One region of the Mesorhizobium sp. NBSH29 genome, then DNA from elsewhere that is predicted to be linked to it. Evidence: riboswitches for the same ligand, from Rfam matches in the RefSeq annotation. Region 1 holds a riboswitch; the other holds the start of a gene.
What was found. A riboswitch is a leader RNA that binds a small molecule or an ion and turns the genes downstream of it on or off. The one in region 1 is predicted to bind S-adenosylmethionine.

Region 1 (8,139 bases):
TGCAGCGCATCCGCGCCGGCGCTGCCCATCTTTCTCATGCCGAAGCAGACAAGAAGCAGAACGCATGACCGAAATTCGTCACTTCACCGACCTGTCAACTGTTTCGGCAGCCGACCTCAGGACGATTCTGGACGATGCCGTTGCGCGCAAGGGCCGCTTGAAGGCAGGTGAGCGAAGCCGCCCTCTGGACGGCAAGGTTTTGGCGATGATTTTCGACAAACCCTCGACGCGCACGCGTGTGTCGTTCGATGTCGGGATGCGCCAGCTTGGCGGCGAAACTATCATGCTGACTGGCACCGAAATGCAGCTCGGCCGCTCCGAAACCATCGCTGACACCGCAAAGGTGCTGTCGCGCTATGTCGATGCCATTATGATCCGCACCACAGATCATGGTCGGTTGCTCGAACTGACCGAAAATGCCTCCGTGCCGGTTATCAACGGACTGACCGACGACACCCATCCCTGCCAGCTGATGGCTGATGTGATGACTTATGAAGAACATCGCGGCCCGGCGCGCGGCAAGACATTTGCCTGGACGGGCGACGGCAACAATGTGCTCCATTCGTTGATCGAGGCATCGGCGCGTTTTGATTTCCGCCTCAATGTTGCGGTGCCGGAAGGCAGCGAGCCGGAACAGAAATATGTCGACTGGGCTACGCGCAACGGCGGCACCATTTCTTTCACCCGCTCGCCACAAGAGGCTGTCACCGGTGCTGACTGCATCGTCACCGACACCTGGGTGTCGATGGGTCAGGAACATCGCGCGCGCGGCCACAATGTGTTTTTGCCCTATCAGGTAAATGAAACTCTGATGGCACATGCCAACAAAGACGCACTATTCATGCACTGCCTCCCCGCCCATCGCGGCGAGGAAGTCACCGATGCGGTGATCGACGGACCAAGCTCGGTGGTGTTCGACGAGGCCGAAAACCGCCTGCATGCGCAAAAGGCGGTGCTGGCCTGGTGCCTCGGCGCCAGCGCGGCTTGATCCCGGGTCAGGCACTTCCTATCTGACCGGAATTGCCTGAAATCATCACATCATCGCGCGCGAGCTGGCCTCGACGCGCTGGCACGGGATTTGATCCATTGGCTGATACGGAAAGAAAACTTGGCGAATTCGGCTTTGCCGGCGACGACGACGTTGTTCCCTTCGAGGTAGCAGGTCTGGACATGCGCGGCCGCGTTGTGCAGATGGGCCCTCTGCTCGATCAGGTGCTGGAGCGTCATCAGTATCCCGAGCCCGTCGCAAGGCTGCTGGCCGAAGCGATCGTGCTAACGGTGCTCTTGGGCACGTCGCTGAAGTTTCAGGGAAAATTCATCCTGCAGACCCGCACGGACGGGCCTGTCGATATGCTTGTTGCCGACTTTTCCACGCCCAACGCCTTGCGCGCCTATGCCCGCTTTGATGAGAACCGGTTGGCCAAAGCAGTGGCGGAGGGACGCGCCGCGCCCGAGGACCTGCTGGGCAAGGGGGTGCTGGCCATGACCATTGATCAGGGCCAGCATATGCAACGCTACCAAGGCATTGTTGAGCTCGACGGGACCTCTATGGAAGAGGTCGCGCGCATCTATTTCCGTCAGTCGGAACAGATCCCCACCGACGCCAGGCTGGCAGTCGCCAAAATGGTGGTGCCCGGCGAGACGCGTGAGCACTGGCGTGCCGGCGGCATGCTGGTGCAATTCCTGCCCGAGGCGCCCGACCGGCTGCGCTCGCCGGATTTGTCAGGCGGCGATGGCGACCCCGAAAACGATGTGCCCCATGATGACAGCTGGCAGGAAGTGCTGGCATTGCTGGGATCAATAGAGCCGTCGGAGCTCATCGACCCGACTGTGGGCACTGAGCGGCTGCTTTATCGCCTTTTCCACCAGCATGGCGTGCGCGTGCATGAAGGCGTTCGCGTGCTCGATGAATGTTCGTGCTCGCGCGACAAGATCAAGGGCATTCTGGAAGGCTTCTCGGCGGAAGAAATTGTCGCAAGCACCGAGGATGGAGACATTAAGGTAGAATGCGAATTCTGCTCCCAGGCGTATGTGTTTGCGCCATCAGAGTTCGAGGCGGTCAAGTAGCAGCCTGCTTCAGTTTACGGTTCTCAGCCGGTTCGGAATATCGAGCGAAAAAGTGGGTATGGTGATGTCGAACGTCTCGCCATGTTCGTTGCGCATCGTATAGGTCCCGCCCATGATGCCTGAAGGCGTCGAGAGCGGGCAGCCGGAAGTGTATTGAAAACAGTCGCCCGGATCGAGCGCGGGCTGCTCGCCGACAACGCCTGGCCCCCGCACTTCCTCGATATGACCGGCAGCGTCGGTGATCTGCCAATAGCGCGACAAAAGCTGCACCGTATCGTTTGACTGGTTGTCGATGGTGACCCGGTACGCCCAGACGTAGCGGTTTTCATCCGGCTCCGACTGGTCGTCCAGATAGAACGGTTCTACGCGGACGACGATCTGGTGTGTGGTGGTGCGATACATGGCGACTCACTGCAACCTGTGTTGATGTTCCGCCTCAAGACGCGCAATCGTCAACTGTCTTGCATAGTTCACGCGCGATTGTGACTTCCGCGTGACACGGCAGGCAGTTATGAGCGGCAGCGAAGAGGTACTTCATGCTGGATGGCTGGGCGCGGAAGCGCATCGAACCTTCGTTGAACCGCATCGGCCGCGCGTTGGCCGACGCCGGCGTTTCGGCCAATACGGTGACCTTGTTCGCCTTCGCTCTCGGCATGGCGGCGGCGCTGGCTATTGCTCTTGGCCATTTCTGGCTCGGACTGGCACTTCTCCTTATCAGCCGCCTTGGCGATGGTCTCGACGGTGCGGTGGCCAAGGCGACGCAGCGCACCGATCTCGGCGGCTATTTGGATATCGTTCTCGACTTCGCCTTCTACGGCGCCATCCCATTAGGCTTCGTGATAGCTAACCCGGCGGCCAATGCCGTTGCGGGTGCAGTCCTTGTCCTGTCGTTCTACGTGAACGGTGCGAGCTTCCTCGCCTATGCCATCATGGCCGAGAAGCGGAACCTGACAACACAGGCGCGGGGCGAAAAATCACTCTTCTTCACCACCGGGCTTGCCGAAGCGTCCGAAACGATCGCAACCTTCGTTCTTTTCTGTCTGTTTCCAGCCTATTTCGGCCCAATCGCATATATTTTTGCGGGGATCTGCTTCTACACAGCCCTTTCCCGCGTTGTTCTGGCGGCGCGTACCCTTAGCTGACCGTCGCCAGTGCAGCGTCGATATCGGCAAGCAGATCGTCGATATCCTCAAGTCCCACCGACAGTCGCAACGTACCGGGATCAATCCCCAGTTCATCGCGCGCTTCATCAGTCAGGTTCTTGTGGGTGGTCGTCGCTGGATGGGTGATGAGGGTTTTTGAGTCACCCAGATTGTTCGAAATCAGGACGATATCCAGCGCGTTTTCAAATGCGAACGCGGCATTCTTTCCTGCTTTGAGATCAAAACAGATCAAGGTCGAGCCACCGCTCATCTGCCGTTTGATGATGTCGGCCTGGGGGTGGTCGGCCCGTCCGGGATAGATGACGCGTCCGATCTTTGGATGATCGGCAAGGTAATCCGCAATGCGCGCTGCACTCTCGGTCTGCTGGCGCACCCGCACCGGCAGCGTCTCCAGCCCTTTCAGCAACGTCCAGGCATTGAACGGCGACAGGCTCGGTCCGGTATGACGAAAATAGTCGTGCAAATGTTCGTCGATCCATTCCTTGTCGGATAGGATAACACCACCAAGACAGCGGCCCTGTCCATCAATGTGCTTGGTCGCCGAATACACAACGATATCGGCGCCAAGCTCCATCGGCTTTTGCTGCAGTGGCGTGGCAAACACGTTGTCGACGATAAGCCGCGCACCTGCCGCATGGGCGATCTTGGCCACCGCAGCGATGTCGATCACTTCAAGCGTCGGGTTAGTCGGGCTTTCGAGGAAAAAAATCTTGGTGTTGGGGCGAACGGCCTGTTCCCAGTTTGCAAGTTCGGTGCCATCGACAAGCGTCGTCTCGATGCCGTAGCGCGGGGCCAGCGTCTCCACCACCCAACGGCAAGAGCCAAACAGCGCGCGCGCCGCGACGATATGGTCGCCGGCATTCAGGCTGCACAGAATAGCAGCCGTCACCGCCGCCATGCCCGACGCGGTGGCCCGCGCATCTTCAGCGCCCTCCAGCGCACACATGCGCTTTTCAAACATGTCGACTGTCGGGTTGGCGTAGCGTGAATAGATGAAACCCGGTTCCTCGCCCTTGAAGCGCGCCTCGGCGGCCTCGGCTGAGGCGTAGACATACCCTTGCGTCAAAAACATCGCCTCGGATGTTTCGCCAAAGCCGGATCGCAGGGTGCCGGCATGGACCAGCTGGGTTTGAGGCTTCAAAGGGCGCTTTGTCGAAGTCATCACAATCATCCAGACACAAAAAAACCGGCCGCGAAAGTCGCAAACCGGTCCATATGGCCTAGCGGCCCAACGGTCCTTTAGCGACTTGTTTAACGTGGCTGCAAGCCGACCGGCCAAATCACCACGGGATAAATGCTCCTTTAGACCCGTCCCCCGCTTGCGTCAATGTTGTGTCGCGTTAAACCTCGACCACCAATTTGGAGTAAAGTGTGGGCCAGACCGGTATTCTTCCCGACCACGAGATCGCAGCGTTGTTCAGCGCCGGTGCCATGAAGGCCGAGCGCGCGCTTGATCCCGATCAGATACAGCCAGCCAGCCTCGACTTGCGTCTCGGCCACAAGGCATGGCGCGTGCGGGCAAGTTTTTTGCCCGGCCCCGAGAAGAAAGTGACCGACAAGCTCGACCGCCTAAAACTGCACGAATTCGACCTGACAGATGGGGCGGTACTGGAAACGGGCTGCGTCTACATTGTTCCGCTGCTCGAAGCGCTCAATCTGCCAGCCGGCATTTCAGCCTCCGCCAATCCCAAAAGCTCGACCGGTCGTCTCGACATCTTCACCCGCGTCATGACCGACCGCGGCCATGAGTTCGACAAGGTGCCGGCCGGCTATAAAGGTCCACTCTATCTTGAAATATCGCCACGCACCTTTCCCATCGTTGTGCGTACCGGCTCGCGCCTGTCGCAAATCCGGTTCCGCAAAGGCAATGCGGTTCTGACAGAAGCCGAACTGGAGCATCTGCACCAGACCGAAACGCTGGTGGCGACCGCCCCCCACAACATTTCAGGCGGCGGCATCGCGCTGTCCATCGATCTGGGCGGTGAAAAAGGCAGCCTGATTGGTTATCGTGGCAAGCACCATACCGGGCTGGTGGACGTCGACAAACGTGCCGCCCATGATGTGCTCGATTTCTGGGATCCGCTTTATAACAATGGCGTCGGGGATTTAGTGCTGGACCCGGATGAATTCTATATTCTGGTGTCGCGCGAGGCTGTGCATGTGCCCCCGCTCCACGCGGCAGAGATGACCCCGTTTGATCCGCTGGTCGGAGAATTCCGCGTTCACTATGCTGGTTTCTTCGACCCAGGCTTCGGCCACTCGGCAGCCGGCGGCACCGGCAGCCGCGCGGTTCTGGAGGTGCGCAGCCATGAGGTTCCATTTATTCTGGAGCATGGCCAGATTGTCGGACGATTGGTCTACGAGCACATGCTCGCCCGGCCAACTGCACTCTACGGTTCGGATCTCAAATCGAACTATCAGGCACAGGGGCTGAAACTCTCCAAGCATTTCCGGCCAGCCTGAGCCAACTCTCGGTCCCTTGCGCGCGACAGCACGCCATGCTTGGCTTGTCATTCCATTTTTTGAAGAGGTATCCCATGCGTATTTCCACCGGTCTGCTCACTGCCGCCGCTCTTTTCCTGTCTGTCGCGTCAGGCTCCGCCGAAGACACGATGAAGCTGAAGATCGGTACTGAGGGTGCCTATCCGCCCTTCAACACCTTGTCGTCAAACGGCACCCTCGAAGGTTTCGACGTCGACATCGCCAACGCTCTTTGTGCCCAGATGAAAGCGGATTGCGAACTCGTCGCTCAGGATTGGGACGGCATCATCCCCGCTCTTCAGGCCAAGAAATTTGATGCCATCATCGCCTCGATGTCGATCACCGAGGAACGCAAGAAGCAGGTCGCCTTCACCGACAAATATTATACCACTCCACTTGCGGTCGTGGCATTGAAAGACAGCGGCATGACCGCAACAGACCCTGCTGCGATGGCTGGAAAGTCAGTGGGCGCGCAGGCCGGCACTACGCAGAGCATGTATGCCGACGATGAATATGCCAAGGCAGGCGCTGACGTGAAGTCCTATCCGACCCAGGAGGAAGCAGTCGCCGACCTGATCAATGGCCGTCTCGATGCCGTTATTTCCGACAAGTTCGTCCTCACCGACTGGCTGAAGGGCGAAGGCAAGGATTGCTGCAAGATGATTGGCGATGTGACAGGCACGGAGACCGAAGCTGGCATAGCTGTTCGCCTGGGCGAGGATGACCTGCGCGAAAAGCTCAACGCCGCGCTCAAGGCCATCGTCGCCGACGGCACCTACGCCAAGATCCAGGCGAAATACTTCGACTTCGACATTTACGGCGGATGACTGTCTACGGCGCCTGTGTTTTGGCACGGGCGCCGAAGGAGCAAGCGCGAATTGAGCGAACCCCGGCGGACCAATGAAATCGAAATATCGCTGAGAACCCATCGTAAGGCGGCGGCGCGTCGGTCGCCGCTCCAGGCTGTCAGATGAGGCTTTTGAGATAGATCGACAGCAGTTGGGTCTGAGAGGAAATGCCGAGCTTTCGGTAAACGTTGCGTCGGTGGACCTTGACCGTTCCGGTGGCGATGCCGAGCTTCAGCCCGATCGATTCTGACGAATGCCCCTGCAGCACCAACTCCACGATCGCCGCTTCACGCGCACTCAGCTTTAGCCCTTGCCAGACGGCATCGGTGGCCAGCGAAAGCCCGGTCGCCTTGCCGCCGGCCCGCTCGCCCGAGGCTGCGCCCTCGAAGCGATGCGCCAACTTCGCCCAATACTGCCTTACCATGGCCGCGACCAGCGGCTCCACCTTGCGCAGAAGCGCAAATTCGGCAGTTGAAAACGGGCCGCTCTCCTCGCGCCGCATCAGAGACAGCGCGACCGTCGTACCGTCTCCCGTGGTGACGAAGAAGCCGACTTCCTCGGCCAGGCCCGTCTTCACATAATATGTCCGGTAATATTCGCTGGAAAAGAATCGATCCGGCGCCAGTTCCCGCATGCGGAAAACGCCGCCTCGCTGTTCCCGCGCCGTATGGTAGAAGGGATCGAGCAAATAAGGGCCGACCTGATACAACGCCACAAACACGACATGATCGTTGCGGTCGAAAGTGCTGTAGAGATCGATTGGCCGATCCGCGCCGCTATAGGCGAAGACGACAATATGGTCGAAGCGTACCAGCGCCTGCATTATACGCCGGAAGGTCTCGCCGAATTCGGAGTCGGTCATCGCCGGTTTTCCGACAAGCTCGCCGAACGCTGCAAATAGGCCTTCAACGTCCACGCTCACGAGACGGTATCCTTCTTGCCCTATTCGGTCCTATACACCTCCCACACACAATGATGGCTTAAAATACCTCTTTTGGGGTATATACCTTGCGCTGGCTTTCCCTCTAGCTTTCTACCTATCATGGTGGCAGGGCAAACACGGGCCGCAGGTTCAGGCTCATTGCGGGGAACAGGCGTGGCATCGGCTTCGACGCATGACATCGAGTTCCGGTCGGTGACCAAGAGCTACGGCGCGGTAACTGCGGTTTCCGATATCAATCTCAATGTTCCCAAGGGCGCCTTCATGGCGCTACTCGGGCCTTCCGGCTGCGGCAAGACGACCTGCCTGCGCATGATCGGCGGCTTCGAACAACCGACCAGCGGCGATGTGCTGATCAACGGGAGTATGATGAACGGCGTGCCCGCCTACCGGCGGCCGGTCAACATGGTGTTTCAACAATATGCTCTGTTTCCGCATTTCAACGTCGAGCAGAACGTCGCCTACGGCTTGAGACAGATGCGGCCGAAAATTGCCGCTGCCGAGATTTCACGCCGCGCCGGCGAGGCGCTGGAAATGGTACGGCTGAGCGGTTTCGGCCAGCGGCGCATCCATGAAATGTCAGGCGGCCAGCAGCAGCGCGTGGCGCTTGCGCGCGCAATCGTCAACCGCCCCTCGGTGC
Region 2 (8,139 bases), 1.2 Mb from region 1:
TGGTGTCTGGATAACGAAGCCCGATGCGCTGCGGGTGATGTTTACCGAATATACCAAATATCTGGCGTCGCTCGCCCGCGGCATGATCACCGCGCCCGGCGTTGCGCCCACTGTCACGGTCGCCAAGGCCACATTCGGCGGGTAAACCTTCCCGGTTTTCCTTTTCATCGCGATGCTGTAACCAGTGCCGGCGCGTGCTCGCACAGGGATTTCCATGCTCATCCTCCGTTCCTTGGCCTACAACATCGTCTTTTATCTCGCACTTATCGCCGAGATGCTGGTGTTCACGCCCTTCTATTTCCTCGCCTCGCGCAAAAACGCGTGGTGGGTGCCCAAATTCTGGGCCCGCTCCAGCCTGTGGCTGCAAGAAAAGATTGCAGGCACAAAAAGCGAGATCACCGGCACTGAAAATCTTCCAGAAGGCTCGTTCATCCTGGCGCCAAAACACCAGTCGTTCTGGGATGCCATGGCATTTTTCCCCTATCTTCCCGACGCCCTCTACATCCTGAAGCGCGAGCTTTTGTGGATCCCGTTCTTCGGCTGGTATGTGATGAAGATGCGCATGATCCCGGTCCACCGCGGCAGCCGCTCCAAGGCGCTGAAGCAAGTGGTGAAGGCCACGCGCGCCGAAATGGCGCGCAACCCGCGCCAGCTGATTATCTACCCCGAAGGCACGCGCCGGGCTCCCGGCGACACGCCCAATTATAAATACGGCATTGTCGAGCTTTATACCCAGCTGGGTGTGCCGGTGGTGCCGGTGGCACATGTCGCCGGCCTTTACTGGCCGCGTCGCAAGTTTCTGCGCTATCCCGGCATCATCAAGGCGCGTTTCCTGCCGCCGATCCCGGCCGGGCTGGGGCGCGACGAATTCATGGAGCGGCTGATCGGCGAGACGGAAGCTGCCTGCGACCAGTTGCTGATCGAAGCGGCAACAGGCCCAAACCCGCCGCCCATGCCACCAACCGCCCAGAAGCGTCTGGACGAGCTCGGCGTCGACATCAGGCCCTGACCGGCCCAGCCAGCGCCACCACCCGCTCGAGCCAATGATCGCGGATGCCGAGCGCCCTGAGATGCGCCACCGTGTTGGCGACATATTCCTCATTGCCCCCCGATTGACCGACCGCGCCCGAGATGATCGCCGCAGCCTCCCCCTCCTGAAGCCTGCCGGCATATTGCGGATGCGTCCGATCGACCGTGTAACACAAGGCTTCCACTACCTGCCCGTCATCAAGGCGCACCGGCAGATGACGCTCCAGATAGACATGGGTGACCAGTTCACGCGCCCTGAGATAATCCAGCACCTCGCCGCGCAGATCACCTGGCACGCGAAAGGCAAGCCCGACGCACGAGCCGCCACGATCAAGCCCCATGACCAATCCCGGCCGTTTCTCGGTACCGCGATGAACATGCGAGATCACGCACAGCGCGCGCCGATAGCCGCGCAAATGCGCCCGCTTGGTCTCGACGTGGGCAAAACCCGGTCGCCAAATCAGCGAACCATAGCCAAACACCCAAAAATCGCCCATATCGCCAAGCCTGATCGCATGAGTGGAACTGCAACCGCGAATCCCTCGCGCCCCAAAACGGCAAGGTTTCGGAAATTCTTTTTCGAAGCAAGCCGAAACGAAAGCTAAGCATGACGCCCGCTGACACGAAAGCCGCCCCCTCCACCAGCCGCCGCTTCATGTACCTTGCGGCGTTCATCCTGCTGTTGATCGCAGGCTATAGCGCCGGATGGTACTACCTTGCCGGCAAGCTGACCGAACGCACCAAGGCCGTGGTGGCGGCGCTGAACCATGACGGCGTGACCGCAGAATGCGGAAACATGACTGTGCGCGGTTACCCCTTTCGGCTTGGCGTCTATTGCGACACGATCGCCTATCACGGCGCCGGCGAGAATGATCTGTTCGCCACACTGGGCGGCCTGCGCACCGCAGCCCAGGTCTACGACCCGCTGAAAATCGTCGCCGAGGTGAACGGCCCGCTACGCACCCGTATTCCCGGCAAAACCCAGATCTGGCTCGACTGGGACAATCTGCGCGGCAGTGCGCGCATTGCAAGGCCGCTGCCGCAACGCATCTCGCTCGAGGCCAGCGGCCTGTCGGCGCAGACAGACCCTGATGATGGCGACCCCGTGATGCTGTTCAGTGCAGGCAAGGCTGAGGCTCATCTGCGGCCGAGCGGCGCCGATGTCGATGTCGCCGGCAGCTTTTCGGAGTTGCAGATCGATGCCGACACCGTAGGCGGCCGCACGCTGCCTGTGCTTGCCGGCACGTTTGACGGCACACTCGCCAATGGCGTTGCGCTTGTTCAGGCCCGTCAAAAAAGCCTGCGCGGCCAGTCAGGCACTGTGCGCGACCTTGGCATCTCGCTTGACGCTGATACGGGGATTAGCGTCTCAGGAACATTTACAGTGGCCGAAGATGGCCTGCTCGACGCAGACCTGAAGATTGCCATGCGCAACCCTAAGGGCTTTGCCAATGCGTTGGCTGTTGCGGCCCCCGAATTTGCAAGCCAAATCAATTCGGGCATCGCTGGGCTGGCTTTTCTGGGTGGCGCGCCGGAACTGCCGCTCAAGATCGTCAAGGGTCGCGCCGTACTGGGCTTTATCCCGCTTGGCGCAATCCCGCCGCTCCTATGACTTGCCGCCGGCCGGGTGTTCCACCACCTGGCGGCCAAAATCGGGAACATCGATTTCCTGACCGGCCTCGATGATCGAGCGCCGCACGGCCCGCGTGCGGCTGAACATCTCGAACAGCTTGTCACCATCCTCCCAGCGGATCGCGCGCTGCAACGAAGCGAGATCCTCGGAAAACCGCGCCAGCATTTCGAGGATCGCATCCTTGTTGTGCAGGCACACGTCGCGCCACATGGTGGGATCGGAGGCCGCCAGGCGCGTGAAGTCGCGAAAGCCCGACGCGGAATACTTGATCACTTCGGATTTTGTCACAGCCTCGAGATCATCGGCTGTGCCGACAATATTGTAGGCGATAATGTGCGGCAGATGCGAGACGATGGCCAGCACCATGTCGTGGTGGTCGGCGTCCATTATCTCGATATTGGAGCCGCAACGCCGCCAGAACTCGGAGAGCTTTTCCAGCGCGCCAGCATCGGTGCCTGGCAGCGGCGTGAAGATGCACCAGCGGTTTTCAAACAGCTCCGCGAACCCGGCATCTGGTCCAGACCGCTCGGTGCCTGCGAGCGGATGGCCAGGGATAAAATGGACATGATCGGGCAGCGCCGGCTGCATCTGTGCGATGACCGAACGCTTGGTGGAGCCGACATCGGTGACGATGCAACCTTTTTTCAGGGCCGGTGCAATTTCTTGCGCCACGGACCCCGATGAGCCGACGGGAACCGAAACAATCACCAGATCAGCGTCGCGCACAGCCTCATCAGCACGCGAAAAATAACGGTCGCCAAGTCCCAGCTCCTCGGCCCGCGCAAGCGTCTCGGCGCTACGGGTCGAAACGATGATCTCACCGGCAAGTCCCTCGCGCCTGATGACACGGGCGAGCGACGAGCCTATGAGGCCTATGCCGATCAGCGCGATTTTGTGAAACAGGGGATCAGGCATAGCTCAGCTTTTCATCAAGTGCGGGCATTCGACCCCGTAAGGGCCGCCTGCTCTAGCAAAGCTTTGAGATTGACGCAAAGGTCTGCGCCGCCTAAACATCATGCTGACTCCCGTGGTGATTTGGCCGGTCGGCTTGCAGCCACGTTAAACAACTCGCTAAAGGGCCGTTGCAATGGTGTAACCGGCTTGTGAGATGCAACGCCGGTTTTTTGTTGCCCTGATAGCAGCCCCGCAAGGACAAACGCCCATGGCCGCAGCGCGCGCCACGAAGAAAGCCAGAAAAGACGAGGCCAACGATCCGTCGAGCGAGATCGTGCGCTTTGGCGCAGAGCAGCCACTGCAGCTTGACGCCGGCGCCCTGCTCTCGCCCTTCCAGATCGCCTATAAGACTTATGGAACGCTGAACGCTGAACGGTCCAACGCCATTCTGGTCTGCCATGCTCTAACCGGCGACCAGCATGTAGCAAGCCCGAACCCGGTGACTGGAAAGCCAGGCTGGTGGGACGTGCTGATTGGCCCCGGATTGATCATCGATACGGATCGTTATTTCATCATCTGCTCAAATGTGATCGGCGGTTGTCTCGGCTCCACTGGCCCAGCCTCGATCAATCCCGAAACGAACAAGCCCTATGGGCTGGACCTGCCGATTATTACCATCAGAGACATGGTTCGGGCTCAGGCCATGCTGGTCGACCATTTTGGCATCGATCGCCTGTTTGCTGTGGTCGGTGGCTCGATGGGCGGCATGCAGGTTCTGGAATGGGCGGCAAGTTTCCCCGAGCGTGTATTCTGCGCGCTGCCGATCGCTACCGGCGCGCGCCATTCCTCGCAAAACATTGCCTTTCACGAAGTTGGCAGGCAGGCGGTGATGGCCGACCCGGAATGGTGCGGCGGCAAATATATTGAGGCCGGCAAGCGCCCGGAAAAGGGCCTCGCCGTCGCCCGCATGGCGGCCCACATCACCTATCTGTCCGAAAGCGCGCTGCACCGTAAATTCGGTCGAAACCTGCAGGACCGCGAGGTGCTGACCTTCGGCTTCGACGCCGATTTCCAGATCGAGAGCTATCTGCGCCACCAAGGCATGACGTTTGTCGACCGCTTCGACGCGAATTCCTACCTCTACATGACCCGGGCGATGGACTATTTCGACCTTGCCGCCGACCATGGCGGACGTCTGGCTGATGCGTTTGCGGGCACCTCCACCCGCTTCTGCGTGGTCTCCTTCACCAGCGACTGGCTGTTTCCGACATCCGAAAGCCGCCAGATCGTCCATGCGCTCAACGCTGCTGGCGCTTCGGTCTCCTTTGTCGAAATCGACACCGACCGCGGCCATGATGCCTTTCTGCTGGACGAACCCGAATTGTTTTCCGCCATTCGCGGTTTCATCCACTCGGCGGCCAGGGCCCGCGGGCTGGAGGAAACGCCATGAGCACCAATGCAGCCCAGCGCGTCGACCTTGCTGTCATCGCCGACTTGATTACCCCGCGCGCCCGGGTGCTTGATGTTGGTTGTGGCGATGGCGAGCTTTTGCAACTGCTGGAACGCGACAAGCAGGTCGATGGGCGCGGCGTGGAAATCTCCCAGCGCGGCGTCAATGAATGCGTCGGGCGTGGGCTCTCCGTCATCCAGGGCGATGCCGATGCCGACCTTGGCTTCTACCCCGACAAGGGGTTTGATTTTGTCGTCCTGTCACAGACCCTGCAAGCCACCCGCAATCCGAAGGCGGTTCTCGACGACCTGCTGCGCATCGGCAACCATGCCATCGTATCCTTCCCCAATTTCGGTCACTGGCAGGTGCGCCTGTCGCTGCTGCTGCGCGGCCGTATGCCGGTGACCAAGGATTTGCCCTACAGCTGGTATGACACGCCCAATATCCACTTCTGCACCATCCGCGATTTCGTCAATCTGTGCGACGAAGTCGGTGCCACCGTCGAAAGCGCAACCGCACTGAACGCCGCCGGCCAGAGGATCGGACTGTCCATGCCTTGGTGGTTTTGGAACTTTTTTGGCCAGCAGGCGGTGTTTCTGCTGAAGCGGTAGTCCACCTGGCTCACGTGTCGCGTGCGTGCCGCACGGCCCCCTGCGGCGAGAGCACTGGCATGAAGACCCGTCGCGAGGAGCGCTTGGCGACAGGAATGCCCTGATAGAGCCGCTTTTGCGCCTCGACGATAATGACGCCGGAAAACATCGGCCACAGCCGTCGCCCGGTGCGCTCCAGGATCTGGTGAAATTGCAGCAGCCAGCGTTTTGTCGAAGGCGGGAAGAACAGCCCGTCCGACCAATCACCCGGTGTGAAATTGGCCTCGCGCAACAGCGATGTCAGCTGCCCGCGCGAAAAAGGCCGACCGGTGCCGAAGGGCGTATGCTCAAAACGCGCCCAGACGCCGCGCCGGTTAGGCACCACAATGACCAACCGCCCACCCGGCGCCAGAACGCGCCAAAGTTCCTGCAGTGATTCGCGTGGGTTTTCGGCATGTTCCAGCGCATGGACGAGCAGCACCCGATCGACCGAGGAATCGACCAGCGGCAACTCTTCCTCAAACACCAGCGCGGTGGCCGAGGGACCTTCCGGAGGCCAGTTTACCGCCCCTTGAGTCGCCGGCATGAACGCAAATACCCGCTCGGCATCGGTGCCAAACCTGTCGAGCCAGGGCAGCACATAGCCCAGCCCCACCAACCGCTCATTGGGCAGACGGGCCCAGATACTGGCCAGCCCCATGGCAATCGACTGCTCAGCTATTCGGCCAAGTGTGGTGGTGTAGAAAGACCGCAGGTCAACAATGTCGGAAATCATGGCGGCGACGGTACCCCCCTTGCGTGGCAGTTTCAAGAAAGCATGCGCCACCTGCAATGCGGACCGCCTGCCAGCGGGTTGCGCGCAAATAAATGTTTCGATGGGTGACACGGTCGCCCTCCATCCCTATCTTCCGGCCAACTCAAGGAGATGACGATGGCGATCGAGATCGAACAGTTCATGTGCCGCAGCGACAATTTCGGCGTGCTGGTGCACGACACGAAATCCGGCGAGACGGCAATTATTGATGCGCCCGAGGAAGCGCCGATCCTGAAGGCCATTGAGCGCACCGGCTGGCGCCCCACACAGCTCTGGATCACTCACCACCATGCCGACCATGTGGAAGCCAATCTGGGCCTAAAACAGCGCTTTGGCCTGACCATCACCGGTCCCAAGGCGGAGGCTGCAAAGATCCCCGGCATCGACCGGCAAGTGGTCGAGGGCGACACGCTGACGCTGGGCACTGAAAGGGTGGAGGTGATCGAGACACCAGGCCACACCGCCGGGCATATCAGCCTCTATATGCCGGGCGCTGGCATCGCCTTTACCGCCGACACCCTGTTTGCGCTGGGCTGCGGACGCCTGTTCGAATGCAAGCCGCCGGTAATGTTTGAATCAATGAAGAAGCTGGCTGCGCTGCCGCTGGAGACGGTGGTGTATTGCGGCCATGAATATACGCTCTCAAACGCCCGTTTCGCGTTGACCATCGACCCGACCAATTCGGCCCTGAAGGAGCGCGTGCGCGAAATCGAGAAACTGCGCGAGGACGACAAGCCGACGCTGCCCACCACGATCGGCGCAGAGCTTTCTACCAATCCGTTCCTGCGTTTCCACGACAAGGCAATACGCCGCAACCTCGGCATGGAGGACGCAACCGACGAGGCGGTGTTTACCGAGATCCGCAAGCGCAAGGATCTGTTCTGAGCCGTGACCGCTGACGAGATCATCGCCACCCTGGCCATGCAGCCGCATCCCGAAGGCGGCTGGTATGCCGAGACCTTTCGCGACTTGGCACCGGACAATCCGCGCGGCCACTCTACCGCGATCTATTTTCTGCTGAAGGCCGACGAGACATCGGCCTGGCACCGCGTGCGCGACGCAGCCGAGGTATGGCATCATTATGCCGGCGCACCGCTGACGCTGTTGATGTATGAAGAAGGCAGCCCGATCGTGACGGCGACGCTGGGTACCGATCTTGCCGCAGGCCAGCGGCCTCAGGCTGTGGTACCTGCCAATTGGTGGCAAATGGCCATCAGCCTCGGAGCCTGGACGCTGGTCGGCTGCACCGTGGCGCCGGGCTTTGATTTTTCAGCCTTCGAGCTTGCGCCGCCCGACTGGCAGCCCGGCGCGCTTTAACCTAAACCGTCACTCGGCGGCAGGAGATCGCCCGAACAGCAGTGACTTGGCCGCCAGCACCGCTCCGCCGGTGATGAGCAGGCAGGCGAGCAGAATATGAGTCGATGCGGTTGCAGCACCCGCTGCGATCAATATCAGAGTTGACAGCAGCGGCGCAGCATAGCTGGCCGCACCGAGCACCTGAATATTGCCGCGCTTGACACCGTGATCCCAGGCATAGAACGCCGCGCCGACAGGGCCCAGCCCGAGCCCCACCACCGCCAGCCACTGGCCAGTCGTGGCCGGCCAAATGGTTTCCTCCAGAGCCAGGTGGCAGGCCAGCGATAGCACTGCGGTGGCCAGGCAAAACCAAGTGACAATGCTGGTGGGAACCGCCGGGAAGCGGCGCGACAACAGCGAATAGGCTGTCCAG

Region 2: another riboswitch for S-adenosylmethionine. It lies ahead of metX (homoserine O-acetyltransferase MetX); the one in region 1 lies ahead of GA830_RS08300 (O-succinylhomoserine sulfhydrylase).

What each region holds. Positions count from the first base shown of each region.
Region 1 is NZ_CP045492.1:1,671,825-1,679,963, forward strand. It holds gene GA830_RS08275 (aspartate aminotransferase family protein) at 1-68, shown strand, start outside; gene argF (ornithine carbamoyltransferase) at 65-988, shown strand; gene GA830_RS08285 (Hsp33 family molecular chaperone) at 1,087-2,067, shown strand; gene apaG (Co2+/Mg2+ efflux protein ApaG) at 2,077-2,469, opposite strand; gene GA830_RS08295 (CDP-alcohol phosphatidyltransferase family protein) at 2,604-3,209, shown strand; gene GA830_RS08300 (O-succinylhomoserine sulfhydrylase) at 3,202-4,392, opposite strand; SAM riboswitch at 4,450-4,527, opposite strand; gene GA830_RS08305 (2'-deoxycytidine 5'-triphosphate deaminase) at 4,602-5,693, shown strand; gene GA830_RS08310 (ABC transporter substrate-binding protein) at 5,768-6,538, shown strand; gene GA830_RS08315 (helix-turn-helix transcriptional regulator) at 6,678-7,481, opposite strand; gene GA830_RS08320 (ABC transporter ATP-binding protein) at 7,602-8,139, shown strand, end outside.
Region 2 is NZ_CP045492.1:457,307-465,445, forward strand. It holds gene GA830_RS02180 (YdcF family protein) at 1-145, shown strand, start outside; gene GA830_RS02185 (lysophospholipid acyltransferase family protein) at 215-1,009, shown strand; gene GA830_RS02190 (gamma-glutamylcyclotransferase) at 999-1,526, opposite strand; gene GA830_RS02195 (DUF2125 domain-containing protein) at 1,637-2,641, shown strand; gene GA830_RS02200 (prephenate/arogenate dehydrogenase family protein) at 2,636-3,577, opposite strand; SAM riboswitch at 3,680-3,757, shown strand; gene metX (homoserine O-acetyltransferase MetX) at 3,825-5,006, shown strand; gene metW (methionine biosynthesis protein MetW) at 5,003-5,617, shown strand; gene GA830_RS02215 (class I SAM-dependent methyltransferase) at 5,628-6,371, opposite strand; gene gloB (hydroxyacylglutathione hydrolase) at 6,528-7,295, shown strand; gene GA830_RS02225 (cupin domain-containing protein) at 7,299-7,727, shown strand; gene yddG (aromatic amino acid exporter YddG) at 7,737-8,139, opposite strand, start outside.